3 regions of the Kocuria sp. CCUG 69068 genome follow, and region 3 is predicted to be linked to each of the others. Evidence: riboswitches for the same ligand, from Rfam matches in the RefSeq annotation. Region 3 holds a riboswitch; each other region holds the start of a gene.

The links. Region 3 has a riboswitch for S-adenosylmethionine ahead of CRM73_RS04490 (MetQ/NlpA family ABC transporter substrate-binding protein). Riboswitches for the same ligand answer to the same signal wherever they lie in the genome.
Region 1: it holds a riboswitch for S-adenosylmethionine, as region 3 does, so the genes downstream of both, CRM73_RS05270 (acyl-CoA dehydrogenase family protein) here and CRM73_RS04490 (MetQ/NlpA family ABC transporter substrate-binding protein) in region 3, are expected to answer to the same signal.
Region 2: it holds a riboswitch for S-adenosylmethionine, as region 3 does, so the genes downstream of both, CRM73_RS13600 (aminotransferase class I/II-fold pyridoxal phosphate-dependent enzyme) here and CRM73_RS04490 (MetQ/NlpA family ABC transporter substrate-binding protein) in region 3, are expected to answer to the same signal.

What each region holds. Positions count from the first base shown of each region.
Region 1 is NZ_PDDL01000016.1:48,075-51,337, reverse strand. It holds gene moeB (molybdopterin-synthase adenylyltransferase MoeB) at 1-985, shown strand, start outside; SAM riboswitch class I at 1,117-1,211, shown strand; gene CRM73_RS05270 (acyl-CoA dehydrogenase family protein) at 1,325-2,662, shown strand; gene CRM73_RS05265 (MFS transporter) at 2,666-3,263, shown strand, end outside.
Region 2 is NZ_PDDL01000076.1:2,240-5,502, reverse strand. It holds gene CRM73_RS13605 (cystathionine gamma-synthase) at 1-553, opposite strand, end outside; gene CRM73_RS13600 (aminotransferase class I/II-fold pyridoxal phosphate-dependent enzyme) at 562-1,890, opposite strand; SAM riboswitch class IV at 1,928-2,049, opposite strand; gene CRM73_RS13595 (Lrp/AsnC family transcriptional regulator) at 2,163-2,615, opposite strand; gene CRM73_RS13590 (thiamine pyrophosphate-dependent enzyme) at 2,857-3,263, shown strand, end outside.
Region 3 is NZ_PDDL01000013.1:46,442-49,704, reverse strand. It holds gene CRM73_RS04500 (methionine ABC transporter permease) at 1-31, opposite strand, end outside; gene CRM73_RS04495 (methionine ABC transporter ATP-binding protein) at 88-1,167, opposite strand; gene CRM73_RS04490 (MetQ/NlpA family ABC transporter substrate-binding protein) at 1,164-2,057, opposite strand; SAM riboswitch class IV at 2,158-2,274, opposite strand; gene dxr (1-deoxy-D-xylulose-5-phosphate reductoisomerase) at 2,319-3,263, opposite strand, start outside.

The sequences.
Region 1 (3,263 bases), on a different contig from region 3:
GGTCGGGACCCTCGGGATCGTCGACGACGACGTGGTGGCGGTCTCCAACCTGCAGCGCCAGGTGGTGCACACGACCGCCGACGTCGGCCGCCCCAAGTCCGTCTCCGCCGCCGAGGCCGTCACCGCGCTCAACCCGCTGGTGGAGGTCCGCACCCACCCCGTCCGGCTGGACGCGGACAACGCCGTGGACATCCTCGGCGGGTACGACCTGGTCCTGGACGGCGCCGACAACTTCGCGACCCGCTACGTGGTCAGCGACGCCGCCGCCCTGACCGGCACGCCTTGCGTGTGGGGCTCCATCCTGCGCTTCGAGGGGCAGGTCAGCGTCTTCTGGGCCGGGCACGGGCCCACCTACCGGGACCTCTACCCCGAGGCCCCGCCGGACGGCGAGGTGCCCAGCTGCGCCGAGGGCGGGGTCTTCGGCATGCTCCCCGCCACCGTCGGCGCGGTCATGGTCACCGAGGCCGTCAAGCTCGTCACCGGCACCGGGGAGCCCCTGCTCGGGCGGGTGCTGCTGCACGACGCGCTGGCGATGACCTGGCGCGAGATGCGGCTCACCCCGGATCCCGACGCCGCCCCGGTCACCGCGGTGGCCCGGCCCGCCGCGGTCTGCGCGCTGCCCGGCGCGGACGCCTCCGAGACCGTCGGGGCGGCCGAGCTGGCCCGGCTGCTCGAGCGCCGGGAGCGCGGGGAGGCGTCCTTCGCCCTGGTGGACGTGCGCGAGGACTGGGAGCGGGAGCTCGTGGCCATCGACGGCGCCGTGCCCGTCCCGCTGCAGGAGATCCTCGACCGCGGCGCGGACGCCCTGCCCCCGGAGGCCCGTGGCACGGACCTCGTGCTGCACTGCAAGGCCGGGGCCCGCTCCGCGACCGCGCTCGCCGCGCTGCGCTCCTTCTACGCCGGGCGGGAGGAGCGGGTCCGCCACCTCGAGGGCGGGGTGCTCGCCTGGGCGGCACAGGTGGACCCGGACCAGCCGGTCTACTGATCCGGTCTCCTGCGGCACACCGCTACACCACCGCGGAGGACGTGACCTTCTGTGACGCCGTCGTGACATTCCATGACGTGCGCCCGTCATCCGGTTGGTCCCGGACCGGGCGGTCTGATGCCATGGCAAGCGCCCCATTCAGAGCGGCTGAGAGATCTGGCTCGACGACGCCGCAGCAACCCGCCCTCCACCGGGGTCAGGGTGCTAATGCCAGAACCGATGGAGATCCCGGATCTGCAGTCGGTCCGTGACGTCAGCCTCCGGCGCTGCCGCCACCGGGCCCGCCCCCGGCGCGACCGGCCGACCGGCAATCCTCGGTGCGACCGAGAGGACCCCCGCATGACCCCGAGCACGGTCGAGGAGACCACCGCCCATCCCCGCGCCGGCACGGACCTCGCCGCCGGCCTGCCCGGGGACTACGCCGGGCTGCGGGAGCACTTCCGGCCGCTGTTCGCGGAGATCGCCGCCGGCGCCCTGGACCGGGACCTCCGGCGCGCGCTGCCCTACGCGGAGGTCGGCCGGCTGGACCGGGCCGGGTTCGGTGCCCTGCGCGTCCCGGCGGCCCACGGCGGCCCCGGGGTCAGCCTCGAAGACTTCACCCGGCTGCTGGTCGACCTGGCCGAGGCCGACTCCAATATCGCCCACCTCTACCGCTCCCACCACGGCTTCGTGGAGTCCCTGCGCTTCCTGCCCCGGGAGCTCCAGGAGGTCTGGTACCCGCGGGTGCTGGCCGGGGCCACCGTGGGCAACGCCTCCACGGAGAAGGGCGGCAACGCGCTGGGCACCCTGAACACCGTGCTCAGCCGGACCCCCGAGGGCTGGGAGCTCACCGGCCGGAAGTTCTACGCCACCGGCTCCGTCTTCTGCGACTACACCCGCGTCTCGGCCGCCCTGGACGGCCGCGACGGGCGCCGCTTCGCCGTCGTCGCCACGGACGCCGAGGGTGTGACGCTCGAGGACGACTGGGACGGCTTCGGGCAGAAGCTCACCGGCACCGGCACCGCGGTCTTCGACCGGGTGCGTGTCCCGGAGGACGCCGTGCTGGACCGCACCGCCGGCAGCGCGGAGGCCGTCCACGAGGCCGCCTTCTTCCAGCTCGTGCTGCTGGCCGTGCTGGCCGGCATCGCGCGGGCGGCCCGGAGGGACGCGGTGGAGACCATCGCCGGACGCCGGCGGACCTTCAACACCGGGCTCGGCCTGCCGTTCCGCGACGACCCGCTGATCCAGGAGGCCACCGGGCGGATCTCCGCCAAGGCCTTCGCCGCCGAGGCCACCGTCCTGCACGCCGCCCGCACCCTGGACGCCGGGATCGCCGCCGCCGCAGCGGCCGGCGCCGACCGGCCGGACTTCACCGGGGCCCTCCCGGCGGCGCTGCACGAGTCCGAGATCGCCGTGGAGCACGCCCAGGTCACCGTGCCGGAGCTGGCGCTCGGCGCGGCCCAGGACCTGTTCCTCACCGTGGGCGCCTCCGCCACGTCCACGGCCAAGGGCCTGGACCGGCACTGGCGCAACGCCCAGACCGTGGCCACCCACAACCCGATCGCCTTCCGCGCCCGAGCCCTCGGCGACTACCTCATCAACGGCACCCTGCCGGAGGGCCTGAACGCCATCGGCGACGCGAAGACCGGCGCCACGACCGATGTCACGGCCGACGCCGACCGAACCCCAGGAGCCTGACGCATGAGCACCACGACCACGGCCGCCCCGGGCCGCAGCAGCATCGTCCACGGCAAGAAGCGCGTCCTGGCCTCGGCCTTCGCCGGGACCACCATCGAGTGGTACGACTTCTACCTCTACGGCACCGCCGCCGCACTCGTCTTCAACGTCCAGTTCTTCCCCATGGCCACCGAGCTCGGCGGCATCGTGGCGTCCTTCGCCACGCTCGCGGTCGGGGTGATCGCCCGACCCTTGGGCGGGATCATCGCCGGGCACCTGGGGGACCGGATCGGCCGCAAGGCCCTGCTGGTGGCCTCGCTGCTGCTCATGGGCGTGGCCTCCACCCTGATCGGCCTGCTGCCCACCTATGAGGTGATCGGCTGGTGGGCCGTCGTCGGCCTCGTGGTCCTGCGCATCCTCCAGGGCCTGTCCGCCGGTGCCGAGTGGGGCGGCTCCGCGCTGCTGAGCGTGGAGCACTCACCGGCCCGCCACCGCGGGTTCTTCGGGTCCTTCACCCAGATCGGCTCCTCCGCCGGCATGCTGCTGGCCACCGGCGCGTTCTTCATCGTGCAGAACGTCATGAGCGAGGAGCAGTTCGCCGCCTACGGCTGGCGCATCCCCT
Region 2 (3,263 bases), on a different contig from region 3:
TGTCGACGACGAGCAGCGCCCCGGCGTCCCGGGCCAGCTGCGCCCACGCCGCGACGTCGGCGATGCCGAGCAGCGGGTTGGACGGCGTCTCGAGCCACAGCACCTTCGTGGCGCCGGGGCGCACGGCCGCCCGGACGGCGTCGAGGTCCGTGATCTCCACGGGCGTGTGCCCGATGTCCCACGGGGCGAGGACCCGGGTGATCAGCCGGTTGGTGCCGCCGTAGCCGTCGGCGCCGAGCACGATGTGGTCGCCCGGGCGCAGCACGGCGCGCAGCAGGGCGTCCTCTGCCGCGATCCCCGAGGCGAACGCGAACCCCCGCTCGCCGCGCTCCAGGGCCGCGAGCTGCTCCTCGAAGCCGCTGCGGGTGGGGTTGGAGCCGCGGCTGTACTCGTGCCCGGCGCGCAGCACGTTGATCCCGTCCTGGGCGAACGTGGAGGTCTGGTAGATCGGCGGGATGACCGCCCCGGTCAGCGGGTCGGGCTCCTGGCCGGCGTGGACGGCGGTGGTCGTGAAGCCCCGGTGGCGGGTGCGGGTCTCGGTGGGGGACGTCATGGCGGGGCTCACTTCCGGGTGGTCTGGACGGCGGTGACGACGGTGTCGAGGGCCTGGCCGAGGTCGGCCACGAGGTCCTGGGGGGACTCGAGGCCGATCGAGAGCCGGATCGTGGTCTCGGCGATCCCGCCGGCCCGGCGCTGCTCGGGGGTCAGGCGGCAGTGGGTCATGGCCGCCGGGTGGGCCACGAGGCTGCGGGTGTCCCCGATGTTGGCGACCAGCTTGAACAGCCGGAGCGCGTCGATGAACGGGCCCACGGCGCCGTCCGGGGCGGCGAGGTCGAAGGAGAACACGGAGCCGGTCCCGCGCGGGAAGTCCCGGGCCGCGATCCCGGCGCCGGGGTCCCCGGGCACGCCGGGGTGGTGGACGCGGGCGACGGCGGGGTGCCCGGCCAGGAACTCGGCCACCGCCAGCGCCGAGGCCGTGTGGCGGGCCAAGCGCAGGTCGAGGGTCTCGGTGCCCTGCAGGATCTGGCTGGCGTTGAACGGGGAGAGCGTGGTGCCGAGGTCGTGCACGTACTTCGCCCGGACCAGGTGCAGGTAGGGGCTGGCGGCGGCGCACTTGTCGACGAGGCTGAGTCCGCCCCAGCGGGCGCGGGCCTGGGTGAACTGCGGCCACTTGTCCGGCCGGGCGGACCAGTCGAAGGTCCCGCCGTCCACGACCGCCCCGGCGAGCGCGTTGCCGTGCCCGCCCAGGAACTTGGTGGCCGAGTGCACCACGATGTCCGCGCCCTTCTCCAGCGGCCGGTACAGGGCCGGGGACGCGAGGGTGTTGTCGACGACGACGGGCACGCCGGCGGTCCGGGCGACGTCGGCGATCCCGGGCAGGTCCGGGAGGGTGGCCAGCGGGTTGCCGATGGACTCGAGCAGGAACGCGCGGGTGTCGGGGCGCACGGCCGCGGCCCACGCCCCCGGGGCGGTGGGGTCCACGAAGGAGACCTCGATGCCGTAGTCCGCGAAGGAGTCGGTGAGCAGGTCCACCGTGCCCCCGTAGAGCTTCTCGGAGGCCACGAGGTGCTTCCCGGCGCCCTGGCCGAGCAGGGCCAGCAGCGCCACGGCCACGGCGGACTGGCCCGAGCCGGTCGCCACGGCACCCGCGCCGCCCTCGAGGTCGCTGATCCGCTGCTCGAGCACGGCCACCGTGGGGTTGCCGGTGCGCGTGTAGGTGAAGCCTGCCCGAGTCTGGGCGAACATCTGCCGGGCCGCCTCGTAGTCCGGGAACTCGAAGGCCGCGGTCTGGTAGATCGGCACCGTCAGGGTGCGCTGGACGACCTGGTCGTGGGTGCCGGCGTGGATCTGCCGGGTCGCGAGGTCGTGGTCGGTCACGGGGATGGACATGGCGCTGCTCCTGTGCCTTGCTCTTACCCGCACCGGTCATCCGCGCGGGCCCGGTGGGCACGCCGCGGAAGATGCAGGCCGCTTCCTCATCCGAACCACCCAATGAGCATGGGGTTGGTGCGTGACCAAGTCGGAGCTTGGCGATCACGTCTCGTGAAGCTGGAACAACACTATGCGCAGAGGTAGTGGGTGTCCCTCCGCGTCGGAAGATGACGACCGTGACGGTTCGTGACGCCGGCCGTGCGCGCCGGGCCCGGCGCGGGGCCGGCACGTCAGGCCCGGGTGTCGATGTCCTCGAAGATCAGGAACGTCTGGGTGTCCACCACGCCGGGCAGCTGCTGGACGTGCTCGAAGATCACCTGCCGCAGGTGCACGGTGTCCACGGCCCGCACGAGGAGCATGACGTCGAAGTTCCCGCCCACCAGGGCGATGTGGTGCACGGCGGGGATCGCCTGGAGCTGGGCGCACAGCTCCCGCCAGGTGTTCTGCTGGAGCTTGAGCGTCACGTACGCGGAGGCCTGCAGGCCCGCCCGGACCGGGTCGATCACGGTGCTGAAGCGCAGGATCACCCCCTCGTCCCGGAGCCGGTTGATCCGGGCGTAGGCGTGGGCGCGGGAGACGTGCACGGCCGCGGCGATCGCCGTCACGGACTGCCTCGCGTCCCGGGACAGCTCCGCGAGGATCTTCCGGTCGGTCTCGTCCAGCGGCACGGGGGTCGAGGGCACGGCGGGCTCCTTCGGGGCGGGTAGGGCGCGGGGCCCGGAACGTGACGGACGAATGCGTGTGCTCCACGCCACACTAGAACATTTCGTCCACGCGCGGTGCACTGTCCGTCTCAGACTTCTGCATTTTCCCCGCTCTGTGGATACGAACCATGCCCGGTTCCCATACTGGGGAGACAGAGCCGCACCACCTTCCTGCCCTCCCCGGACCGCGGCCGCACCGGGGACCGACCGAGGGGACACCATGAGCCAGACCGTCGAGACCCCCGAGGACCCGATCCTCCGGGCCTCCCAGAGCTTCGGCATCACACCGGAGCAGTACATGCTCCCGGCCCGCGGCGAGATCCGCATGGTCGACCCGAGCGGGCGGCTGCTCGCCCCCGAGGAGCAGGGCACCGGCCCCGGCCACGAGTACCCGCTGCCGGCCCCGGACGTCCTGCTGGGCGCCTACGAGAAGCTGGTGGTCGGGCGGCGGGTCAACGACCAGAACTCCGCGCTGGTCCGCCAGGGCCGGATGGCCGTCTACCCGTCCAGCCACGGCCAGGAGGCCTGCCAGGTGGCGGCCGCCCTGTGCCTCGAGGAGGGCGACTGGCTGTTCCCCACCTACCGGGACACCGTGGCGGTCATGACCAAGGGCGTGGACCCGATGCA
Region 3 (3,263 bases):
GGCCGGCGAGCAGCAGCGTGACCGCCACCATGTAGAGGGTCTCCCCGAGCGCGGACAGCAGCTCGGGTCCCAGGACGGACCAGTCGTTCACGCGGCCACCTCTCTCAGGGTCGTGATGCGGGACATCTCGTCGACCACGGCCTGCACGGCCGCGTCCGCACCGGTCAGCTCGAAGGTCAGGGACCCGAACGACTGCTCCTGGAGCACGCTGATCCCGCCGTAGGCGATGGTGAAGCGGACCCCGCGGGCAGCGCCGTCCGAGAGCACCCCGCCGATGTCCACGCCGTCGCCGACGTCCACGATCACCAGGCGCCCCCGGTGGGCGCGGCGCAGCCGCTCGACCTCACGGGCGTCGGGCACCGAGTGCAGGACGGAGGAGACGAAGCGGCGGGCGGTCTCGGTGCGGGGCCGGGCGAAGATGTCCACGGTGGAGCCGTGCTCCACGACCTTCCCGTCCTGCATCACGGCCACGCGGTCGGCGATCGCGCGGACCACGTCCATCTCGTGGGTGATGATCACGATCGTGATCCCGAGCTCCCGGTTGACCCGCTGCAGCACCTGCAGCACCTCCTGGGTGGTCTCCGGGTCGAGGGCGCTCGTCGACTCGTCGGCCAGGAGCAGCTTCGGGCTGGTCGCCAGGGCGCGGGCGATGCCCACGCGCTGCTTCTGCCCGCCGGAGAGCTGCTCCGGGTAGTTGCCGGCGCGGGCGGCGAGACCCACGAACTCGAGCAGCTCGGCCACCCGCGCCCGGCGCTTCTCCTTCGGCCAGCCGGCCCGCTTGAGCGGGTACTCGACGTTGCCGGCGACGGTGCGGGAGGTGAAGAGGTTGAACTGCTGGAAGATCATCCCGATCTCCTGCCGCACGGGCGCCAGCTCGGTCTCGCGCCGGCCGGCCACCTCGAAGCCCTCCACGGTCAGGGAGCCCGAGGACACGGGCTCGAGCCCGTTGATCAGGCGCACGAGGGTGGACTTGCCCGCCCCGGAGTAGCCGATCACGCCGAAGATCTCGCCGCGGCGGACGTCGAGGGTGACGTCGTCGACCGCGAGCACCTCGCGCGCCGCCCGCCCCGAGCCGGTGCGGAAGGTCTTGGAGACGTTGCGGAAGGAGACGAGCACCTCGTCCGGGCGCCCGGGTGCGGGCGGCCCGGCGGGGACCGCCGCGCTCACTGCTCCTGGTCCTTCAGCTCCTGCTGGTAGCGCGCGGTCAGCTCCTGGAGCTCCTCCGGCTCCAGCTGCAGCGGCACGGCGGTGTCCTTGGTCTCCTCCATCTCGGCGTCGAGCACGGCCTGCTCGTGGTAGAGGTCCGCGACCTGCCGGAGGGTCTCGTCGTCGGCGAGCTCCTCCGTGGTGGTGAAGAGGTTGACGTAGGCGCGGGAGCCCTCGGACTCGGGGTCGTCCTGGGCGAGCGCGGACTGCGGGTCGATGTCGGCCCGCGAGAGGAAGTCGTTGTTGATGACCGAGCCGGCCACCGAGTCGAGCGAGAGCACCGTCTGCTCCGCGGAGACCGGGGTGACCCGCACCGTGGAGGCCTCGGTGTCGACGTCGAGCTCGGTGGGGATGAGGGTGTCGCTGCTCAGCTCCACGAGACCTGCGGCCTCGAGCACGAGCAGGGCCCGGGAGAGGTTCACGGCGTCGTTGGGCACCGCGATCTCGTCGCCCTCCTGGAACTGCTCCACGGAGTCGTACTGGTTGGAGTACAGGCCCAGCGGATAGATCGAGGTCGAGCCGATCGGGGTGATGGAGCCGCCGGCCGCGTTGTTGTAGTCGGCGAGGAACGGGACGTGCTGGAACCAGGTCATCTCCACGTCACCGGACTCGGTGGCGGGGTTCGGCTGGTTGTAGTCGGAGAAGTCGACGTACTCGACGGTGATGCCCTGCTCCTCGGCCACCCGCTGGAGGGCGTCGTGGGTCGGGTCGGTGCCCACCACGCCGATGGTGACCTTGTCGTCGGCCAGCACGCCCTCGCCGGAGGACTCCCCGGCGGAGCCGCCGCAGGCGGTGAGGGCGAGGCCGAGGGTCGTGGCCAGGGCGAGGAAGGGGAGGCGCTGCGATCGCATGTGGTGCCTTTCCGTGGGTCCGGGGTGTCGGAGGTCTCCACCGGGGCCAACGGGTCCGGCGGCCACGGTCGAGGGCGCGCCGGAGGGCGCGTGCGCGGTCGGACCGTACTTGCCGCCGGCCGTCGTCGGCCGGTGCCGGATGGTTCACCTGGGGCACCCCACTACGGGAGAGGGTTGCCGCCCAGCAAGCCAGGGCTGCACGCTGGGACTCGTCATCCGCCAGACAGACTAGCACGTGCGGCGGGGCCGGGCCCGGCCCGGTCAGCGGGCGAGGACCTCGCGGGCCCGCCCGCGGGCCCAGCGCTCGGCCGCCAGCACGGCCTCGAGCTCCAGCGGGCCTGCGTCGTCGTGCTCGCCCAGCACCGCCTCGACCGTGTCCACGATGGCGGGGAACCGGATCCGGCCGTCGTGGAAGGCGTGCACCGCCTCCTCGTTGGCCGCGTTGAACACGGCGGGGAAGGTCCCGCCCCGCTCCCCCGCCGCCTTGAGGAGCTCGACGGCGGGGAATGCCACCGGGTCGAGGGGCTCGAAGGTCCACTCCGTGGCGCGCGTCCAGTCGCACGGCAGGGCGGCCCCGGGCACCCGGTGCGGCCAGGCCAGACCGAGGGCGATGGGCAGGCGCATGTCCGGGGGCGAGGCCTGGGCGAGGGTGGAGCCGTCCACGAACTGGACCATGGAGTGCACGACCGACTGGGGGTGGACCACCACGTCGATGCGCTCGAGGGGGACGTCGAAGAGCAGGTGGGCCTCGAGCACCTCGAGGGCCTTGTTCACCATGGTCGCCGAGTTGGTCGTCACCATCAGGCCCATGTCCCACGTCGGGTGGCGCAGCGCGTCCCGGGGCGTGACCGTCTCGAGCTCCGCCCGGGACCGGCCGCGGAAGGGCCCGCCGGAGGCCGTCAGCACGAGCCGGTCCACCTCCGCGGCGGTGCCGCCGCGCAGCGCCTGCGCCAGCGCGGAGTGCTCGGAGTCCACGGGGATCAGGGCGTCCGGGTCCCCGGTGGCCGCGGCGGCGGCCTTGACCAGGGCGCCGCCGGCGATCAAAGACTCCTTGTTCGCCAGGGCGAGCCGGTGCCCGGCCCGCAGCGCCGCCAGCGTGGGGGCGAGCCCGATGGAGCCGGTGATCCCGTTGAGCACGAGGTCGGCGTCGGGGTGGGCGGCGACCGCGGACGCGGCGTCGGGCCCGTGCACGACGTCCGGGCGGTA